Regions from separate parts of the Marinomonas posidonica IVIA-Po-181 genome, predicted to be linked through region 2. Evidence: predicted binding sites of a transcription regulator. Region 2 holds the regulator's gene; the other holds the start of a gene.

Region 1 (10,924 bases), 1.1 Mb from region 2:
GAAGTGGCGTATCCACATGATAAAATGGAAGGTCTGTGGATAATCGATGATCATCATTTAGGGGTATTGAATGACGATGATTTTGCGACTTGGTCAACGAAAGGTAAGCTTGAGCAAAAATATTTGAATGACACGACCGTTGATTCGAATCAGTTGTACATTATCAAAACGGATTTACTATCTGAGTAATACTGAGTTTGAAAAAGAATGAATTTCAAAGAGCGCTTTAGCGCTCTTTTTTTATGCTCTTATGTTTTGGCGTTCTTGTGCTAAGAAAGACCCGAAGGGCGTGGTCTAAGCTCCCCTTATTCTTTTTTAAGCTTCTTGCCAATATGTTCAATATTGAACGGTGAAACGAGCCTTGAATAAAAGAAACTTATTCACAAGCTGACCCCTACATGGATGTAGAGGATTAGAGCAATGCATAACCACAAGGATGTGGTGTAGTAGGGCAACGCAGGAGCGGTTGCCGAGGAGCTCCGTAGTCAGTGGACTTGTTCACATCTTCCCTAAGGCTTGAGGTTTGTTGTTTATTGAATCTATGTCTCATCGTTTTGATCTTTATCATCAAAGCTCAGTGTTAATGGTTAAGGGAAAGCTGTAGTGGATTGTTTTATATTGTTGAGATTATGTATTTTGGTCTTTTTTCGGTGTTATGGTTACAAAATGAACTTAATCTCTATGATGACTATATTTACCCTCAATCCATCTGAGAAAGGTCTTAATGAAGTCACGTTACACTCTTGGTGATAAACAAGTCAGTGAAATTAGCCTAAAGGATTTGGCTCGACGCTCTCGATATGGCGGCTTATTTTATTTGTTGGCATTTTGGGCCGCGGTATTTAGTTCTGCGACGGCTCGTGAGCATTTGGCCGTGATAAGCGCTTTTTCTGTTTGTTTTATCCTATTGCAAGCTGCTCGCTTTTATCTCTACTATCAGGTTTTTGCCAGTAAAACGCTTCAGATTCCTGCTTACTTTTCACGTTACGCGTTTGTTTATAATGCTTCTGCTATTGTGTGGGTGAGTGGCTCCGCATGGTTGTTTTATGTTAACCCTCTGATTGATATATCGGTAACCGTAAATGTGATGTCGGCAGCGGGTATTAGTATTGGTGGGGTAACCATATTGGCTTTATCCCATAAGATGCTGCGCAATTATTGTTTGCTTATTGGGCTGCCTTTTGCATTTGCGGCGGCGGCATTTTTAGAAGGGCCAGGTAACTGGATTGTTATGGGGCTGATCATTGGTTACGGTTTTTTTATTTATCTGACAGGGAAACAGCTTAATGTTAGTTACTGGCAAGCACTCAATGATAATTTGAAACTGTCAGAACAAGCAGAAGAGTTGTCGGCAGCAAAAGAAGCGGCTGAAGTAGCCGGTCAAGCTAAAGCAGATTTTCTCGCGGCGATGACCCATGAAATACGCACACCTTTGAACGGCGTGCTGGGGATGGCACAACTGCTTTCAATGGGAGATTTGAGTGATCAACAACGACAACAAGTAAGCGTCATTAATAATGCGGGTAGCACTTTGATGCATATTATTAACAACATCTTAGACTACTCAAAAATTAATGCTCAACAGTTGAGCTTGGAAAAAATACCCTTTAGTCCACAGGATGTTGTTAATGATGTGGTTCAACTGTTGTCCACTCAGTCTGAAAAGAAGGGCATACAGCTCTACTGTCATTTTAATAATGTACCAGAGTCTGTTTTAGGTGACCCTCATCGCCTCCATCAAATTCTTTATAACTTGGTTGGTAATGCCTTTAAATTTACTCATGAAGGAGAGATTGCCATCCAAGTGAGCGGTGAGAAAACACGAGAGGAAGCGAATGAATACATTGTGTCTTTTGCGGTGAAGGACACAGGAATTGGTATTGCTCCAGAAGATCAACAGCGAATCTTTGACCAGTTTTACCAAGTTAATCAATTTAATCCTAACATTCGCGGAACCGGTCTCGGTTTGAGTATTACTCAGCGCATTGTGGCACTATTGGGCGGGCAGATATCTTTGCAGAGCGAAGTTGGGAGGGGGACTGTTTTTACTGTCGCTTTACCTTTTGAACGGACCGAAAGTGACCGTGTGGAGCGAATAGATCATCTTAGTCAAACATCTGAAAATTCCCCTGAAACCACTCAATCATTGCGTATTTTATTGGTCGAAGATAATAAGGTGAACCAAATCGTCTGTGAACAGTTTTTGCTGAAATTAGGGTGCCGTGTTGATTTAGCCGAAAATGGTTTGATTGCTAAAGAGCGATTTCGACAGGCGCAGGTATATGACGTTATTTTCATGGATTGTAATATGCCTGAAATGGATGGCTTTTTGGCAACTCGAGCGATTCGTCAGATTGAAGCAGACCAGCAATTAGCTGAAACCCCAATCGTCGCCTTGACCGCTCATGTTGAGGAAGACATAAAGCGTAAATGTTTACAGTCAGGGATGAATGCTTTTTTAAGCAAACCGTTTTTATTCGAAGATCTTGAAAGCATTATTAACAGTATTTGTATGGGACGCAGGGATTAGGTTAGTTTGATGTGCTCTACCTTCCCAAGCGATGTTTTCTTGAGAGAGGTCTTAGTTTTCTAATTCAATACGGTTACGACCTTTTTCTTTGCCTCGATACAGTGCTTTATCAGCCCGCTTAATGATTTTTAAAGCGTTGTCTCTTTCCCCGTGTAGCCTTGCAATGCCTAAGGTAATGGTTATTGGTAATTTTAAATGGCTAAAGTGACTGTCTTCGATCGTCTGTCTTAGTTGTTCGGCAATTTTTTCCGCTTCCAGTAGATGGGTGTTGGGTAAGACGATGATGAATTCTTCACCTCCAAAACGTGCTAAATAATGATGTGATTGGATACCTTTATTCAGTCGATCTGCGACCTCGATAAGACAAGTATCTCCTACATCGTGTCCATATTGATCGTTGATTTTTTTGAAGTAATCGATATCAATTAGCATCAGGCAAAATGGCGATTTTGTTTCTTTTGCTTGTTCTAATTCCAGGGAAAAATGCAAGTTCAAACCTCGACGATTGAGCAATTCTGTGAGCGGGTCTTGCAAATTTTCTGCTGTTAATTTTTTTGTTAGTTCGGTGTAGCGGTTGAGGAAGAACTGCCCAAAAATGGCACTGAACATAATCGCGAGGATTAACCAAAACCCTCTTAGATAAGAAGTATTATCGGCGTAATACTCTCCTGACACATTGATAATGGAATGATTAAAAATGGTGGCGAAAAGAACGGCGACAATTAAGAACAGACTCATTAAGCGTGATTCAAGTCGTCCCCCTATTAAAGCGCCTACTATAGGGTATAAAGGCAGGAAGAAGGCAACTTGACTGTTAACACCGCCAGATATCGACAGCATAGGTAAAATAATAATCAGAGAAGAAATAAGTGACAGAGAAATGTGCCATTTAGGCCATTTATTAGATCGTACTACGAGATATAAGCTGCTTGTGATTATGATATCAAAGATAGCAATCCAGAAATAATATGGGTGTAACTCTGCCAAGATAGGACGAGCTAACAGCGAAAATACCAAGGTAACCAAGGTCATTTCGATGATTCTTAGGGTCAGTTTGTGGTTTAGCTTCGTTTGGCTTAAGTCTGGCATTGGGAGCTTTAGTCTTGGCTAGTCTCTATTATTTATCTCATCATACCTGACTGAAGGAGCGTGTCTTTAGGTGATTTGTTAACGGATGGAACGGAAAAGCCAAGAGGCCTGATATTGCATGAAATTAGGCTTAAAATCGAATCTTTAGAGGTTTTACGAAGTCTATGTGAGAGTCAATGCTAGAGTGTGGTAGCGTTGTTGGAAATTACGCTCTAAGGAATGAAAATGCTGAAGAAAAAATGGCTAGCCTACATAAGTTTTATCATGTCGACTTTTACCACCTTGTCGGCGTACGGTGAAACCTTAGAAGTGCCTAAATGGTTCGAAATAATGTATGTGGATCAACAGTCTGCAAAGCAGTTTGGTAACGATTTTGAAGTGTCGTTAACACCAGGACAACATCAAATTGTGTTGCGTTTTAATAAAATTTTGCGCACTGGTGGCGATTCGGAAGTGTTTCAATCAGAGCCTATAGTGATGGATGTCGAAGTGGCTCAAGGTGCCTACTTACAGCTCAAAGCGCCTTATATATCATCGGTTCGACAAGCCGAAAAATATGCCGATGAGCCAACTTTTACGCTTCATGATGAAGCCAGTGGTCGTGATGTGAGCTACCAAAAAAGGTTGTTGAAAGAAAAGTCAGGTTTGCAAAATTTGCGTGATTATCTGGTTGAAGTGAAGCAACTTAATAATAGTGCTTACGATGCGAGCAAGGGGCCGGGTGCCGCCCCCGTTCGTATGGAGACGGATCCAGCGTTAGAGATGATGAAATTCTGGTACAACAAATCTGATACCGCGACGCGAAAAGCCATGCGAATTTGGATTGCGGATGATCAATACCAAGCCAATGTGTCAAATATACAGTTGGAAATGATGATGTTGTGGTACAACAAGGCTGACGATGGAACGAAGAAAACCTTTCAGGTTTGGTTGGTGAACGAATAACAAAAGTACCACTTAATCGTGCCAATACAAAGTGCTGTCAACCTGCTGTATTGGCACGTTTGAGTTGTCTAGTGTGATTCGCTTAACCGGTTGGCTCTTGCGGCAATTTTTTGATTAAATTTATCATTTACCCAAAGTGCCAATAGTATGATGCCACCACCAATGGCCAATCGCATAATATCGGCATCACGATTCCAAAAGAGCACATTGACTAAGATTCCGGCCGGAATCAACAGATTGTTGGCGACGGCCAGTGTTCCTATGTTGACTAATGTCGCTCCTTTATTCCAAGCAAAATACCCCAGCCCAGAAGCGACAATGCCAAGATACGTCAAAATGGCCCATTGTAGTGTGGTCGTTGGGAGTTTTTCTGGGTTGCCCATGGCCAAATAACATGGAATCACAACCGCCAGAGCACCGATGAAAAACCAGCCAAAAACGGTTCTTTGAGGCAAATCAGGGCGCTGTTTCTCAATCACACGTTTGTAGCCCACCTGTCCTGCGGCAAAGCAAAGGTTAGCGCCTTGTACAATCAACAGGCCTTTGATGAAGCCATCGTCAACGCCTTGATAACGAATAGCAACGGCCCCCAGAATGGCCAATAAGGCGCTGATGGCAAAACCCACATTAAGTCGACGATCTAGAATGTCATTCAATAGCGTGACATACAAAGGGGTCATAACGGTGAAGAGAAGGACTTCAGGTACGGACAAATAAAGGAACGATTGGTAATAAAAACCATACATGATACCAAGCTGTAATGCCCCGCAAATCATCAGTAATAAGGCAATTTTAGCTTCTATTTGACGTAATTTTAGAAAAGGTAAAAACACCAGAGTGGCTAATGAAACACGCATGAGTACCGAAAACCAAGCGTCGACTTGCCCAGCAAGATAAACACCAATCAAGCTAAAGGAAAAGGCCCACAATAGGGTCACGGCGAGAAGTATTGGCATGAACTTAGATCCCGTTAATGAAGTTGTCGCTAAGTTTACTGGCTTCTATTAAAGAGGGAAAGCTGTTTACTTTTTCAATTATAAAAGTTTACTGATGGTTTTCTGGACAATATCCATGCCGCTAGTCAGTTTTTGTTTGGTTTAATGAAAATTGTCTTATTGTGAATTATTTGTGGCAATAGAGCTTTTTTTGACATAGGAGTTTATTGCTTGTCATGGTCTATCTTTGGTGCCTAGAACCTTGATCTAGATTAATTTTTTCTTTTTTTGAGCGAGTAGTTTAGTGGCTAACACTTTGTTCTATCTAAATACTATGTTCAATAAGAAAGGAGTTGATTATGAAAGCGATCTATCCATTGGTTTTAGCCTCTGTATTGTGTTCTTCGTTTGCTTTGGCGCACGATGCTGGCGACTGGTTTGTGCGTGGTGGTCTGGCGACTGTGATACCAAATGAAAGCAGTGACGACGTGGTGGGCAGCGGTGAATTGGAATTGAATAATGATACCCAAGTGGGGGTGACGCTGACTTACATGTTGTCAGACAAGTTAGGTTTGGAAGTGTTAGCAGCAACGCCATTTACTCATGATGTGTCGACACGTGACCTTGGTAAAGTGGCTGAAGTCTCTCATTTACCACCTTCTTTTATGGCGCAATATTACTTTGGTGAAGCAAACAGTCAGATTCGACCTTATATTGGCGCAGGTTTGAACTACACGATCTTCTTTGACGAAGAGGGTAAAGGTGATTTAGCAGGCACGGATGTGAGTTTAGATAACTCTTTAGGTTTAGCCGCTCAGGTTGGTGTTGATGTCACTTTTGCTGAGAATTGGTTTGCTAACGCTTCAGTTTGGTATATGGACATTAATACCGATGTGGAGACAGCAGTTGGTACAATCGATGCTGACATTGACCCGATTACTTTTATGGCCAGTGTTGGTTACACTTTCTAGTAGTTGAAGTGTCTTAAAAGCCCTTAGCAATATTGCTAAGGGCTTTTATTTTGCCTTTATACTGATCCATAATGTGCGCCAATTTACGGTTTAAGTAGTCAGTAGGTTAGCGGAAAGTCTGGTGTCATTTGGGCAAGTATTTGGGGCTTCTTTGATGACGCAGGAAAGTGCCGATGTTGCTCATGATTTCAACCACATTTAGCATTAAATTCATTGATATTGTGAATCATTTTTTGACCAATGATTAAAAAATCATTCAATTCCTCTTCTGTTAAGCCCGTTTTCAAAGCGTTCAACGCAGCATAGTCCGCCTGCTGAAGTGTTGTAAAAACGGTTTCACCTTGTTCCGTTAAGGTCAGTATTTGGCTGCGTTTATCTTTCGGGTTGGGGTGCCTTTCTATCAGTCCTTGATCAATCACTTCTTTTAATAAACGAGTGATTTGCCCTTTATCTTTGTAGGTAATCTCTGCAATTGAATGAGCTGTACATTCCGCTGTGTCATGGACCGTTTTGAGCATCAGGAAAGATAAAGGCGTCATTTTGAGCTGATGATGCTTCATAGTCTGTTTCATAGATTGTTGAAGGGCATTGATGGTATGGATAAACATCAGTTGCAACTTAGATTCGAGTTGAGACATAAACACTCCAAGATAGTTGACAAAGTCAACATATAGCATAATAATTGACATTATCAACTACTTTTTGTTGGTAAACAACTAGAATTCCCCCGAGAGAATACCTATGTCAAAAATGCTTCAAAAAATTGCTATTATTGCCTGCCTTGTTATGGTCATGGGTGGCACGCTGACTTTCGTGATGACCTGGCGTAATCTGGGTTTTGGCGAAGGTTTCATGATGGCCTGGTTATCATCATTTGCTTTGTGTGTGTTGTGCATTGCACCGATCGGTGGGGTGATTTCGTATTTAGTGCATCATTTGGTGGATGGGGCTTTGCCAAATATATCTAAGCTGAAGCAAGACCTCGTGTTTGGTTTGATTATGGCGCTGATTATGGAATCCATTATGGCCATAGTAACCACATTAAATGTACACGGATTGCTTGCGTTAGAGGCGTTTATCAAACAATGGAGTGCGACACTTCTAACAGCATTGCCAATGGGCATCGTTTTTTCAATTGTGATGTCTTTGGTAATTAAGCGCCGTCTGGCGGCTTTTTGGGCAAAAGTCTAATTGGGCTTAGCGACAGAGTGCAACGGACTTGATCTGAGCGATTACTGGCATCCCAATAGTTAGCCCCAATTGCTGAGCGGAAAAACTGGTAATTCTGGAAACAATAGGGGTGTCATCAACCAAAAGCCTTACTTGGGTCATACTAGGGTTGCTAGTTTCTTGTTGTAGATCATCAATCACAGCAAAGAGACGATTCAGAATACTGGATTGATCCGAATGGGTTAAGCTCAGGCTGACGTCTCTGGCTTGAATTCTCAATCTGACGGTTTCCCCTAGCGCTTCGTCTCCTTGTGCAAAGAAAATCTGCTGATGACCGAGACTCAGAGTCGACAGTTGCCATTCGGCATTTTGCTCGATGACCTTTCCTGAGATCAATACACTGGCATCTTGATGATTGGTAAAAGAAGAATCCAACTGACTAAGCAGATCCGATGCCTTGCCAGCTTCTACCAGTTTCCCTTGTTCTATCACCACAATGTTATTGGCCAATCGACTGACCTCATCTAAGGCATGACTAACGTATAAAATTGGAATGTCTGTGGCTAGGCAGGCTTTTTCAAGGTAAGGCAATATGTCTTGTTTTAGACGATTGTCCAATGCTGATAAAGGCTCATCCATCAATAGCATGCTAGGTTGTGACAACATGGCCCGGGCGATGGCAACTCGCTGTGCTTCCCCGCCAGATATTTGATTCGGGTAACGCTCTAGTAAAGGCCCAAGACTCATAAGTGATAAAATATCTTGATAAACAAAGCGCTGTCTTTTCTGCTTAGCTCGTTTGATGGCGAAGGCCAAATTTTGCTGAACGGTCAAATGAGGGAATAAGCTGGTATCTTGAAATACGAAACCGATCGGCCTTTGGTGTGGTGCTAAAAAGGTTTGATTGTCTTGCCAAATTTGTCCGGCAAATTCCAAATAGCCTTGGATGTTTGATTGGAGACCCGCGATACAGCGTAATAATGTTGTTTTGCCTGAGCCAGAAGGCCCAAACAGGGCAGTAACGCCAGAGGGGGCGAGTTGAATATTCAATTCTAGTGCAAAGTCTGAAGGCGTTGGTTTTGTTTGATTGAACTGTATCTTCAAGCCTTGCTTTATCATGACCAAACTCCTTTTTTATCCTTCTCATGTTTGGTTCTTTGAGTAAGGTAGAGCAAGCATAAGACGATAAAAGCAAAGGCCATCATTAATAAGGATAAGGTGTGTGCCTGCGCGTATTCTAATGCTTCGACATGGTCATAAATTTGCACAGAAATCACTTTCGTTTCACCTGGAATGTTGCCACCAATCATCAATACAACGCCGAACTCTCCGACGGTGTGGGCAAACCCCAATACAGCGGCACTGATAAAACCTGATTTTGACAAAGGCATAACAATGGAAAAAAATCGATCCAATGGCGAAGCACCAAGGGTAGCAGCAGCGTCTAGATGTTTTGACGCAAGGCTGGCAAAGGCGTTTTGTAATGGTTGCATCACAAAAGGTAGGGAGTACAGCATAGATGCGACCACGAGACCAGCAAAGCTAAATGGCAGGGAAGCGATGCCTAAATCGGACAAAATTTTGCCGAGAGTGCTGTTTGGACTTAGAAAGATAAGTAAATAAAAGCCCAGTACGGTCGGTGGTAATACCAACGGCATGGTGATCAAGGCATTGATTGGTGCTTTGAAAATAGATCGTGTCCGTGCCAACCACCAAGCCATAGGTGTGCAAAATATCAGCAAGAGTAACGTCACTAAGCTGGCCAATTTTAAGGTGAGCCAGATGGCAGTTAGGTCGGCTGGGCTGAGGTTCATCATAAGGCGCTAATAAGCTGTGTCATAGCCGAAGGTTTGCAGTTTCGCTTGAGTGTCTGGGCGTAGTAAAAACGCCATGAATTCATGCGCTAAAGCAATCTTGTTTGAATGAGTTAGGATCACGCCAGCTTGAAGAATAGGGTCATGGAAGGTGGCCGGAATGGACACTATGTGAGCTTGTGTATTGTCTTTCAGCGTTTGTGACAAAGCGACTAAACCGTATTCCACATTTCCAGAATGGACAAATTGATAAGTCTGACCAATGTTTTCTCCGGTGATGAGTTTGTTTTCGAGCGATGACCAGATGCCTAAATGCTGCAGGCTTTGTTGTGCAGCTTTACCGTATGGTGCCAATTTAGGGTTCGCTATGGCAAGGTATTTCGTCTTTTTTAATGCCTCAGCGAGTTCGTCTATAATTAGAGAAGAAGGTGCCCACAAAACCAGTTTGCCTTTGGCATAAATGGCTAAGCTGCCTGCTTGTGCTAAGCCCTTATCAAGTAAGACTTGTGGCTTTTGAAGATCGGCAGAAAGAAACACATCGTATGGGGCATGGTGTTGTATTTGTGCGAATAATTTGCCTGATGAGCCAAAGGATATACTTAGGTTGTGCCCTGTTTCTTGTTTGAAATCTTCAGCGATGACCTTGATTGGATGTATAAAATTCGATGCCACAGCGAGTTTGAGAGTCTGTGCTTTGACATTGGACGGCTGGTAGGCAAGTGCTAGGAAAGCAAGCAAGACACAGACGTTGAAAGCAGGGGATCCTCGCTTGATGGTAATAATAGAGTATTTGTTCATCTAACTTAGGAATCCCTGTGGCGTAATTGGCTTAAGGGATCCTTAAGCCAATAGTAAATAGCAATTTCCTTGCTCAATGCCAACAGTGGCCTTTTTCAAATGACTGCCTTGACAAGGGCCTGTGACGCAAGTGCCATCAAGCGGTGAAAAAAGAGCGCCATGATGATGACATTTTAAATAATCCTCATCGGCAACAACCTCTTGCTCTGACCAGTGTAGTGGCTTGTTTTGATGTGGACAGCGATTCTCATAGGCCACGATCTCGCCTTTTTGGCGGGTGACTAAAAAATCGTAATCTTCAATTTTTAGTGTGAGCGCTTTTCCTTCAGGTAGGTCTTGCGCATTAGGTATTAGATGCTTCTGAAACACGTGATGACCGTACTATTTTTATAATGATTAGAATGACTAAAATAAACGGAAGCTGGGCTTCAATTTATCACCAACTGAAACAAAATACGCGGGATAATGCTATCTCGATTAATTTTCCGCATAGGAAGACTCTAATTCGGTAAGTTAATTGAGTCAATATGCAAGAATTGAGTTAGTTTATTTTCCAGCGTTGCTTGCTCAAGCTTTGCTCCCTATACTTGCCTCCCATGGCCAAGAACACTTCAAAAAAACCAATACGTAAGTCATCGACGAAACGTAAAAAAACGACACAGCTTTCCACAC
Region 2 (10,924 bases):
GGCAGCATTGATCGACCCAACATCCAAATTCAAATTGCCCAGAAAAAACAAGCCAAGCAACAGATATTGTATTTTCTTCATCATGAAGTCTCTGGTCAATCCGGTATTATTTATTGCCGATCACGTAATAAAACAGAAGAATTGTGCGCTTGGCTAAGCCATCTAGGCTTCAATAGCTTAACCTATCATGCTGCGATGAAAGATGAAGACAAACAACGAAACCATGCCACATTCTCTCGAGAAACAGGCACCATTATGGTCGCCACAACCGCATACGGCATGGGAATTGATTTACCTCAAATACGTTTCGTGATTCATATGGATATTCCTAACACTCCTGAAGCCTATTACCAGGAAATAGGTCGTGCAGGTCGTGATAATGAGCCAGCGAAAGCACTGCTCTTGTATGGGTTGCAAGATATGTTAAAAGCCCAACAACTGGTGAGCGATACGCCTGAGCAAGCGCGAGTGGAATTAGCAAAACTCACGCGCTTATTTCAGATATTGGAAAATCGGCAATGTCGTAAACTCAGTTTATTGGCGCATTTTGATGAGATATCGACACCATGTGGCATTTGTGATCGCTGTATTAGTAAGCAGGCAGAACATAATGCCACTATTGCCAGCCAGAAACTCTTGTCCTTAATCTATTACACCAAAGGCACTCAAGCTTTCTCTACTCTCATTCAAATTTTGCTCGGCAAAAGAACCAAAACAACCTCCAGCATTCAAGCTGAGAAATTGCCATTATTTGGAAAGGGTAAGGAGCTAACAGAAGCTCAATGGAAAACCGTTATTAGACACCTTTTGGCGTTTGAATACATTCAGCTAGTAGGAAACCACTCTTTCCTTATCCAGTTGAATGAAAAAGCCCGCCAAGTACTAAAGGGACAAAGTCAAGTCATTCTAGCAAACGACCATTATTACCCAAGGATGACGGAAGAAGAATTGATGAAAGATCATGCTAATTGGCACAAAGTAAAAACTTGGCTGTACAACCAACAAGAAATTAATATGACAGATGGACAATTACGAAAAATCTGTCAGCATAAACCGACAACAGCTGCCTCACTTAGTCGTTTGTCGGGTATTTCAATTGACGAAGTCAGTCGGTTCTCAGATTCTCTTTTAAGCCTTTTGCATGAAAAAAGCATTAACTAACCACTTTCTTGATGTTTGATTGTATGAATACCAATACGAGCATAGACTTAGAAATCCTTGAGCTGCAACACCAGGTTGAGCTCTGCTTTGAGCTTGCTGAAACGTTTTTCAATCATAAATTCCAACCTTCTCATTGTAATTTCAAACAAAAAGGGCGAGCCGCTGGCACCGCTCATTTACAGAAAAATGAACTTAGATTTAACCATTTTATGTATCAACAAGACCCAGTTGAATTTTTAAACACGGTCGTTCCTCATGAAGTGGCACATATTATCGTCTATCAAATTTACGGCACTTCAGTTCGCCCGCATGGTAAAGAATGGCAAGCCGTTATGAAAAAGGTGTATCAGCTTTCTCCTAACCGAACCCACACATTCGACTTACCCCCAACCAAAAACAGCTACCTATACGCTTGTACTTGTCGTCAGCATGAATTTACCAAGCGGCGTCATTCGCGTGCCCAAAAGGGGGTTGAATACATTTGCAAGCAATGCCATTCCTGTTTAACCTTCATCAAAGACATGCATCAGACAGAAAGCGCCACGTCAAACGACATGTAAATAATGGATTTTCATGCACATTTTATGCTTCTATTTCATTTTTGATGCGATGTTGCTGAGCTTATAGTAAAATGATCTTGTTTTATTTTTAGTGTGTGAATAATGGATTTAACAAATCGTCCCAAAGAAAAACTGGAGCTTAATAAGCTTCAAAAGCGTTTGAGAAGACAAACGGGCCAAGCCATTGCGGATTTCAATATGATTGAAGAAGGCGATAAGGTCATGGTCTGTCTTTCAGGCGGCAAAGACTCTTACACTATGTTGGAGATCTTAAGAAATTTACAAGCCAGCGCCCCCATTGATTTTTCAATTGTGGCGGTGAATTTGGACCAAAAACAACCCGGCTTCCCAGAACATATTTTGCCAGCCTACCTGAAAGAAACGGGGGTAGATTTTCATATATTGGAGCGTGATACTTACAGTATTGTGAAGGAAGTGGTGCCAGATGGTAAAACCACTTGTGGACTTTGCTCACGTCTACGCCGGGGTTCACTTTATGGATTTGCAGAAGAGATTGGTGCGACAAAAATTGCACTAGGGCATCATCGTGATGACATTCTAGAAACATTATTTTTGAATATGTTTTTTGGTGGACGTCTCAAATCTATGCCACCTAAACTATTAAGTGATGATGGCAAGCATGTAGTCATTCGTCCTCTCGCATATTGCAAAGAAAAGGATATTGAGGCTTTTTCCGAATTGAAAAACTACCCAATCATTCCATGTAACTTATGCGGTTCCCAGGAAAACTTACAACGCCAAGTAGTTAAAGACATGCTACAAAAATGGGAAAAAGACTATCCAGGCAGAACGGACACTATGTTCACTGCGATGCAAAATGTTGTACCTTCTCATTTAGCAGACACAGAACTTTTTGACTTTAAAGAGCTGAAGCAATCCCCATCAGCTTTTGATCGATTGAACATTATTTCACTATAGGATTTGAGAAATGAATTTGAATATTAAAACCGTTTTTTTAGCGTTTGGCCTTTTGGGTTCTACTATTGCAGGAGCATCTACGGCTGGAGTCAACTTAACAAACGAAACGGTTCAAGGTAATGTAAACCTAGATATGGGCTCTTTTGGAATTGGCGCTGGTCTATCTCACGATAAAGATGAATCCACTTCAACTGGTTATCTTGGCTTAAGTGTTCAAGATTCAGAAGGTGGCGGTGGACCACTAGAAATAGGTATTGGAGTGCGTTTATACGCAATAGATGCAGAGCTTGAAAATGACGATGATGAACTCTCTCTTGCCTTAACCCTAGGTGGCTGGTACCGCTATACATTGCAACAGGCGAATCGAATCAGCCTCTATGGTTCTGTTTATTATTCACCAGAAGTCCTTTCCTTTACCAACTTGAATCATATGTACACTTATGATTTCCGCTTAGAATATATGACCATGAGAAACGCCCGCGCTTATTTGAAGTATGGCAATACTGTCATTGTCTATGAAAATGGATCTCGTAAAGAAACAAACAAAGGCGTATCTATTGGTGCAACGGTTGATTTCTAACAAAGCTTAATGTCAAAAGAGACTAAACGCTTGTAATAAAAAAGGTGACCATAAGGTCACCTTTTTTATTTATGGAATCACTTATTATTCGCCGTCAAAAGCACAAAGACTGTAAACAGGCACATTACTGTCTCTCAACTTTTGGCTACCACCTAAGTCAGGTAAATCAATAATGGCAGCGACTTCTTTAATATCAGCACCTTGCTGAGTAAGGAGCTTTATCGCCGCAAATAAGGTACCACCAGTAGCAATGAGATCATCAAAAAGCAAAACATGATCGCCTTCTTTCACAGAGCCTTGTTGAATTTCAAGTTCCGCTTCGCCGTATTCCAATGCGTATTTCTGAGAAATTGTCTTACCTGGTAATTTTCCTTTCTTACGCACTAGAATAAGCGGCTTTTGCAGTTCATACGCTAGAACGGCCGCAATCAAAAAACCACGCGCATCAATGCAAGCAATGTGAGTGATATCAGAGTCAATATAGCGATGAATGTATGCATCCACAACCATCCTCATTCCTTTTGGGTCACTAAAAATCGGGGTGATATCCCGAAAACTAATACCTTCCTTTGGCCAGTCTTCTACCGTTTGAATGAGTGATTTGACATAAAAATCATCGTAGAGCATCTCTAAAATTGCCTCTGTATTAATCAAAAGTGTGCAATTTTATCACAATCATTGGCCACGCCAACGAGTTTTTGCATTTCTTCAAAATTAACAATCTCAATCTCTTTACCATCCACATGAATCAATTCATTTTTTTGAAAACGTGTGATGACACGACTAACAGTTTCGACCGCAAGACCAAGGTAATTACCAATCTCACCTCGAGACATGGACAATCGAAAAGACGAAGCAGAGTAACCACGACGTTTAAAGCGATTTGATAAGTTAAGTAGGAATGAGGCCACTTTTTCATCTGCATTTTTTTTCCCTAGCAAAACCATCATTTGCTGATCATCAGAGATCTTACGACTCATGATCTTGAAAATTTGATGTTTAAGTGAGGGGATTTGTGTAGATAGTTCTTCCAAATGACTAAATGGTATTTCACATACCGTCGTTGTTTCTAGTGCTTTTGCAGAAACAGGGTAGGTGCTTGAGTCAATCCCACTCAAACCAAGCAATTCACTCGGACAATAAAATCCAGTAATTTGCTCTTCACCTAATGAGGTGATGTTATAGGTTTTGAGCGTGCCTGAGCGAACGGCGTATAAAGAATCAAAACTATCACCCTGCCTAAATAAGAACTCGCCTTTTTTAAGAGGTTTCTTTCGCTCAATAATTTGATCTAATCGGTTGATGTCTTCATCCGCTAAAGCGATGGGCAAACACAATGCACTCAAACTGCAATTTTGGCATTGAGACGTTAGTTTACTGCTGAACCTTGGCTGCGTGTGTGTGATAGCCATGTATATTCTCCCTAATCCTGATCTAGATAACTTTAGAATATTTGATTGTCCCATTAAGGTATTTGTCAAAAACCATACAAATGCCACGTATTAACAACCTGCCGCGCCCTGTGACTTGAATCCCTGTCTTTTTTTGAGAACCGATAAACTCTAACATGCCATCATTAAGCATAGGTTGGAGCTTCTCAAGTTCATTTTCGAAATATTCGGAAAATCTAATGTTATATTGATTTTCAATCTTGTCAAAGTGTAATGAAAACTGGGATATTAAGGACATAATGACATCATGACGTATTTTGTCATCTGTATGGCTGATATAGCCTCTCGCAATGGCTAACTGACCCTTTTCTATACTGCCTTTATAATCAGTTAAATCTACATGGTTCTGCATATAAACACCATGCAGGTTACTGATACCAGAGACACCAAATGCCACCAGATCCGTATCTGCATGTGTCGTATAGCCTTGGAAGTTACGATGAAGATGACCCGTTTTTTGGGCCAGCGCAAGGGAATCCTCAGGTTTGGCAAAATGGTCCATACCAATGTATTCATAACCTGCGTCAACCAAATATTGAATGCTCATTTTTAGTATAGATAACTTTTCACTGGCGATAGGCAAACTTTCTTCTGGAATGCGCTTTTGCGACCGAAAACGTTCGGGTAAGTGAGCATAATTGAATAAAGAGATCCGCTCAGGCGATAGTTTAATCACTTCATCAAGGGTTTTACGAAATGCTGTCTCAGACTGAAATGGTAAACCATAAATTAAATCAAAGTTAATGGATTGGATACCGAGTTCACGAGCCTCCTTCACCAAATTAGTCACCAGATCGATCGATTGGATACGATGAATAGACTGCTGAACTTTTGCATCAAAGTCCTGAATTCCCAAACTAATCCGATTAATGCCCATCGTCACTAACAGCGCTAATTTTTCACGATCAATTTCCCTAGGATCAATTTCAATACTGTAATCTTGGGAGCCATCATTGATCAGATTAAAGTGCTGACGAATGTAATCGAACAAGGTTTTAATGTTCTCTTGGCTTAGAAAAGTCGGTGTGCCACCGCCAAAGTGTAATTGCGTTACCTGACGTTGATTGTCCATCATTAGGCTTCTTAGGCGCATTTCCTCACCAAGAAGTTCAACATAGTCTGTGGCCTTGTGGTATTGCTTTGTCACAATTTTATTGCAGGCACAGTAATAACAAAGATTGGCACAAAAAGGGATGTGAAAATATAAGCTTAGTGGTAAATCGGATGGCGCCATCATTCGATCAATCAAGGCAATCTTATTGATGCTTGAATCAAATTGTGGTGCCGTAGGGTAAGAAGTATAACGAGGGCCGGACAAGTCATACTTTGCAATTAAAGCGTCATCCCAAATCATGATGTGTTCCTATTAAAATTTCTAATAGAAAGTTTACTCTTTCGTTTGATGTGGATGCCTGACACAGATCAATAAACTTAGACCAACTCAACACAAAACTTTATAATAAGCTTTATTTTCCACAGATTTAAAACCTTATGACACTACCTTTTTATGTGGCTCACGGTGCTGGAGCAGGGCATCTAAGTGACTTTTTGATTCAGCTTAAACAGTCTCTACAGAATGCATCATCGACAAAAGTAACCCCGGTTACCTTTGATTATATGACACAACAAGAGGCCACTGGCAAACGAAGACCGCCGACTCAATTTAAGAGATTGGTAGTAGAATATGAACACTGTCTATTGAATGAAACGGCGTGTGTGGTAGCTGGTAAATCAATGGGAGGGCGTGTTGCGACCCAGTTATCAAAACTTGATCAGGTTAAAGCGATTGTGTGTTATGGTTTTCCATTTTATCCACCTAGAAAGCCAGAAAAGCACCGTTTGTCTTTTTTAGAGAACCTAGAAAAGCCATGTTTGATTATTCAGGGAACTCGAGACCCATTGGGGAATTTGGATTGGGTTAGCCAACAAAAGTTGCCCCAAAATGTAGAAATTCATTGGGTTAATGGCGCTGATCATGACTTCAAAGTTTTAAAGAAATACAATAAGGACCAAGCTGAAGTGATCGAGGAGATTGCTCAGGTTACATCTGAATGGCTACAGAAAAAGCTAATCCTGTCGCCATCCTAATTTCATTGTTCAAATTCTATATAGAGGATATACATGGAACACCAAGCCGAGCTTGATGCGACTGGATTATTGTGCCCTGAACCCGTAATGATGTTGCACGCCAAAATGAGAGAGATCTCTGCAAAAGAGGTACTAAAAGTCACCGCAACAGATCCGTCAACGACTCGAGATATCCCAAAATTTTGTCAATTTCTTGGTCACGCTTTAGTGAAGCAGATTCAGGAAGAAGATACCTATTACTATTGGATTCAAAAGAAAGAGGCCTAATCATGATTAGGCCTCACCTTATATAAGAGCAAGCAACCTCAAAAACTAAGCCACTCTAAGTTTTTGAGCCACTTTTTTATCCTCTTCTAGTGCGATTTTATAGACCTGTTGAAAACTTGAGAAGGACACGTCTATGTCCAATCTTAATTCTCTAGCCACATCATTAGATGAAACCAATCCACGAATCGCCTTAGTTGCTTCGTCAATGACTAGCAAGTGTTGGTAGTGATTATTACGCTGACTAAACAAAAGAGACTCAATATCTGAATTCTTTAAAGACTTGTAGGACAAAGCCAAAAGCACTTCTTTTGGGCGCATTAAATCGGCTACAAGTAATTCAGATCTTTGATAACCATCCGCCACTTGGCGAATAAACACGTCTTCAGACAAGTCTTCCAAACTGATCACACCAATAAAATGATTGTTTGAATCGACAACCAACTTCATTCGTACATGCTCTTTGCGCATTAAAGTCACTAATTCATCGGCCCGAACATTTGATTCTATTACCCTTGGTCCACCTGCAGTGAAGTCAGTAAACACTGTTAGGGCAGAGGAATACAAGTTAGTGTTGTCTGCCGCGTGAGGCCAAGTTAATTCATTTACATCTTTTGTTGAAACATAGGTAAGTGTTTTCATAACGAAACTCCTTCAAAATTCAGTATTAATACAACTATTCTGAAAACGCTATGAAATGGGTGGTGCTCTTGGTTCAGTTTGATTGATGCAATTATTGGACGATATCTTAATAGGTGAGATATATCGGTTGATTAGAGCCTTGTTCAGCGGAATATAATCGCTGTAGACCAACAAAAGACTCTTATCTGAACCAAAATCCTGATCTGGGACAGCGGCTTCGCAAAATCTTTGGTCTAAACTGGGTTCAATCCAGCGCAATTGACTCACTTCTTTTGCATTGGCGCGTTGAGATATCGTCAACAAAGACGATAACAAAACCGCTAATATTACGAGTAACTGCACTTTCATATCACACCCAAAGCCATGCTCTAAGAAATTAATATAGGCCTGCTTAAAGCTAAATCACAGCCTTTTTTATTAAATTGCCCAGTATTTGCACTATGTGACGCAGTTTTTTGTATAAAGAATTCCCCTGAACTTGACCTATGTCGCCTTTCTTCACCACGCTATCGACTAACATCACCCCGACGAAATCACTCTATATTAAATAGGAGAAGTTGATGAAAGCGGCTGTCGCAAACCAATTTGGCAACATATTGAAAATAGAAGAGGTGGCCAAACCTCAAATAAGTTCTCATCAAGTCTTAGTCAAAATACATGCTTGTGGTGTATGTCATACGGATTTACATGCTTGTCATGGTGATTGGCCGGTCAAACCAAGCCTACCATTAATCCCAGGACATGAAGGTGTCGGTGAAATTGTTGAAATTGGTGCCAATGTTCAGCATCTCAATATTGGTGACAGGGTCGGCATCCCTTGGTTGTACAGTGCTTGTGGACATTGTGAATACTGTCTTTCAGGAGATGAAAACCTTTGTTTATCTCAACAAAATGCAGGGTATTCTGTTGATGGTGGTTATGCTGAATACTGTGCTGCGCATGCGGATTATGTCATTAAAGTACCTGATGGTTTAAGTTATGTGGACGCTGCCCCTTTGTTTTGTGCTGGCGTGACCACTTATAAAGCCTTAAAAGTTTCCCAGGCTAAGCCAGGAAACTGGGTCGCAATTTTTGGAATTGGTGGGTTAGGGCACTTAGCGGTTCAGTATGCGGCTGCCATGGGATTACGTGTTGTTGCAGTCGATACTGGTGACGCTAAACGTCAATTGGCCACAAAACTCGGTGCTGAGCAGTATTTTGACTTTAAAACAGACAATGTCGTAGATGAAATATTAAACCTTACAGGGGGAGTTCATGCGACGGTATGTACTGCTGTGAGCAAAGCTGGCTTTCGACAAAGTTACGATGTGGTCCGACGAGGAGGAAAATGCGTATTGGTAGGACTACCACCAGAAGACATGCCTTTACCTATTTTTAATACCGTTTTAAATGGTGTTAGTGTGGTGGGGTCCATCGTTGGTACTCGAAAAGACTTAGAAGAGTGTCTTGAATTCGCTGCACGTGGCAAAGTGAAAGCCATTATTGAAGAGAAGCAACTCGAAGACATTAATGACATTTTTTCCGACATGGAAAAAGGCGACATTACAGGGCGGATCGTGATGTCATTAAATCATTAACAACCAAAAGACATCTTCTCCAAAATCCTAAAAAAGGGCCGCATACACGGCCCTTTTTTAATTTCCTCACCGTACGAAACCTAATTTTGTGATCTAAAGCAGCACCATTTTCAGTATCTATTTTCACCATTCTGATCGATTTAAGCCTAAACTAAGAATTTAACGCTCTTGTTCTGCGCCAGTTTGTATTAGAATGTGTGCGTTTTTTCGATGTCATGACTATATTGGCATTAACTTGACTAATAATCTTGACCAGATTAAATCATCTCACTGCGTAATGATTGATAAAGGAGCTCAATAATGAGCAAAGCTCGACCGATCAACCTAGATCTGAAGACTATTCGCCTGCCGATTACGGCTATCGCCTCTATCCTGCATCGCATCTCAGCCGTCATCATTTGGGTTGGCTTGGGCATGTCACTGACAGCAGGTTACTTCTCTTTGCAGTCTGACGACAGCTTTAACTTAGTTTACAACTTCATGACTGATCACGTTGTTGGTCAATTTGTTGTCTGGGGTATTCTGACAGCACTAGGTTATTATGTGGTCGCTACAATAAAACATATTATCCAAGACTTTGGACACTTTGAAGAACTAGAAAGTGGCATGTTCGTTTCCAAACTTGCTATTGCAGTTGGCATTGTATTAAGTATTTTATCGGGAGTTTGGGTATGGCTATAAGTGCAGCAGATAAAGCCAGAAGTGGCACTAAAGAGTGGTTGTTTCAACGTATATCAAATGCCTTAATTTGTCTTTGGGCAATCATTACGGTGATTTTACTTATTGATCATCAACCAACTAGTCTAGCGGATTTTTCTGCTTTGCTTGCGCCTATTTGGTACAAGGCTTTGTCGAGTGTTGTGCTGATTCTAGCGGCTTTCAATTCAGTGCTGGCTGGTTGGCAAATAAGCACCGACTACGTTAAAGGTGTTGCGATCAATCTAATCTTCAATCTTTTAGTTCGATTGATAAGTTTGGCGTACCTAGTGGTTGGCTTGTATGTTTTGTGGGGATTAAGCTAGACGCTGATCTCAGTTAAAACAGCAAGGTGTCATCACGAACGAACGTTTATAAATAACACCTTGCTGTTCATTCTTCTATTTAGCCGCTGGCAACATAATAGTTGCTTCACCTGTCACGACCGCTTTTCCTTCACACTCACAAACGGTTTTCAATGTCACACGGCGACGACGCTCATTAATATCAGCGACGGTAATTTTTGTGACGACTTCTTGACCAATAAACACTGGAGACCGAAACTTCAGAGTTTGCTCCAAATATATGCAACCCGGTCCAGGTAATTGTGTGCCAATGGCTGCTGAGATAAAGCCCGCAGTAAGCATGCCATGCGCAATGGGCTGTCCAAAAGAGGTAGTGGCCGCATAATCAGCATCTAAATGCACAGGGTTTGTGTCTCCCGTTACTTCAGCAAATGCATGAACATCTTGTTGCGTCACCGTTTTTCTATATTCAACAGTTTGATCTAATGACAATTCTTCTAACGTCAAGCCTGAATTCATTGCTAATCCTTATCGTGAAAATTTTCGCTATGGTACACTTTCAGCCAATACATTAACAAATCTTTAAGGCTTAAATTCATGAGTTGGACGGAAGAAGAAGACAAGGCAGCGAAGCACAATCAACCTACCATCAAGGCAGAAA

The links. Region 2 encodes FNR, which switches genes on or off when oxygen is low (the NO sensors DNR and NnrR bind a similar motif). Its sites were predicted from a motif close to TTGATNTANATCAA; they were not measured.
Region 1: MAR181_RS13615 (OmpW family outer membrane protein) is a predicted target of FNR. The motif match lies at 5,762-5,775, and genes of this name have one in related genera.

The regions. Positions count from the first base shown of each region.
Region 1 covers NC_015559.1:2,952,076-2,962,999, reverse strand. Annotated here, with positions in the region: gene MAR181_RS13640 (esterase-like activity of phytase family protein) at 1-189, shown strand, start outside; gene MAR181_RS13635 (ATP-binding protein) at 725-2,530, shown strand; gene MAR181_RS13630 (GGDEF domain-containing protein) at 2,582-3,619, opposite strand; gene MAR181_RS13625 (YccT family protein) at 3,845-4,564, shown strand; gene MAR181_RS13620 (carboxylate/amino acid/amine transporter) at 4,633-5,520, opposite strand; gene MAR181_RS13615 (OmpW family outer membrane protein) at 5,859-6,470, shown strand; gene MAR181_RS13610 (MarR family winged helix-turn-helix transcriptional regulator) at 6,659-7,108, opposite strand; gene MAR181_RS13605 (DUF2798 domain-containing protein) at 7,212-7,661, shown strand; gene modC (molybdenum ABC transporter ATP-binding protein) at 7,668-8,759, opposite strand; gene modB (molybdate ABC transporter permease subunit) at 8,756-9,457, opposite strand; gene modA (molybdate ABC transporter substrate-binding protein) at 9,464-10,252, opposite strand; gene MAR181_RS13585 (Rieske (2Fe-2S) protein) at 10,295-10,621, opposite strand.
Region 2 covers NC_015559.1:1,863,309-1,874,232, reverse strand. Annotated here, with positions in the region: gene MAR181_RS08830 (RecQ family ATP-dependent DNA helicase) at 1-1,161, shown strand, start outside; gene MAR181_RS08825 (SprT family zinc-dependent metalloprotease) at 1,185-1,721, shown strand; gene ttcA (tRNA 2-thiocytidine(32) synthetase TtcA) at 1,824-2,660, shown strand; gene MAR181_RS08815 (YfaZ family outer membrane protein) at 2,671-3,240, shown strand; gene MAR181_RS08810 (adenine phosphoribosyltransferase) at 3,325-3,867, opposite strand; gene fnr (fumarate/nitrate reduction transcriptional regulator Fnr) at 3,891-4,652, opposite strand; gene hemN (oxygen-independent coproporphyrinogen III oxidase) at 4,675-6,045, opposite strand; gene MAR181_RS08795 (alpha/beta family hydrolase) at 6,183-6,779, shown strand; gene tusA (sulfurtransferase TusA) at 6,813-7,046, shown strand; gene MAR181_RS08785 (CBS domain-containing protein) at 7,092-7,685, opposite strand; gene MAR181_RS08780 (hypothetical protein) at 7,734-8,033, opposite strand; gene adhP (alcohol dehydrogenase AdhP) at 8,246-9,262, shown strand; gene sdhC (succinate dehydrogenase, cytochrome b556 subunit) at 9,563-9,943, shown strand; gene sdhD (succinate dehydrogenase, hydrophobic membrane anchor protein) at 9,934-10,284, shown strand; gene MAR181_RS08760 (MaoC family dehydratase) at 10,360-10,782, opposite strand; gene sppA (signal peptide peptidase SppA) at 10,861-10,924, shown strand, end outside.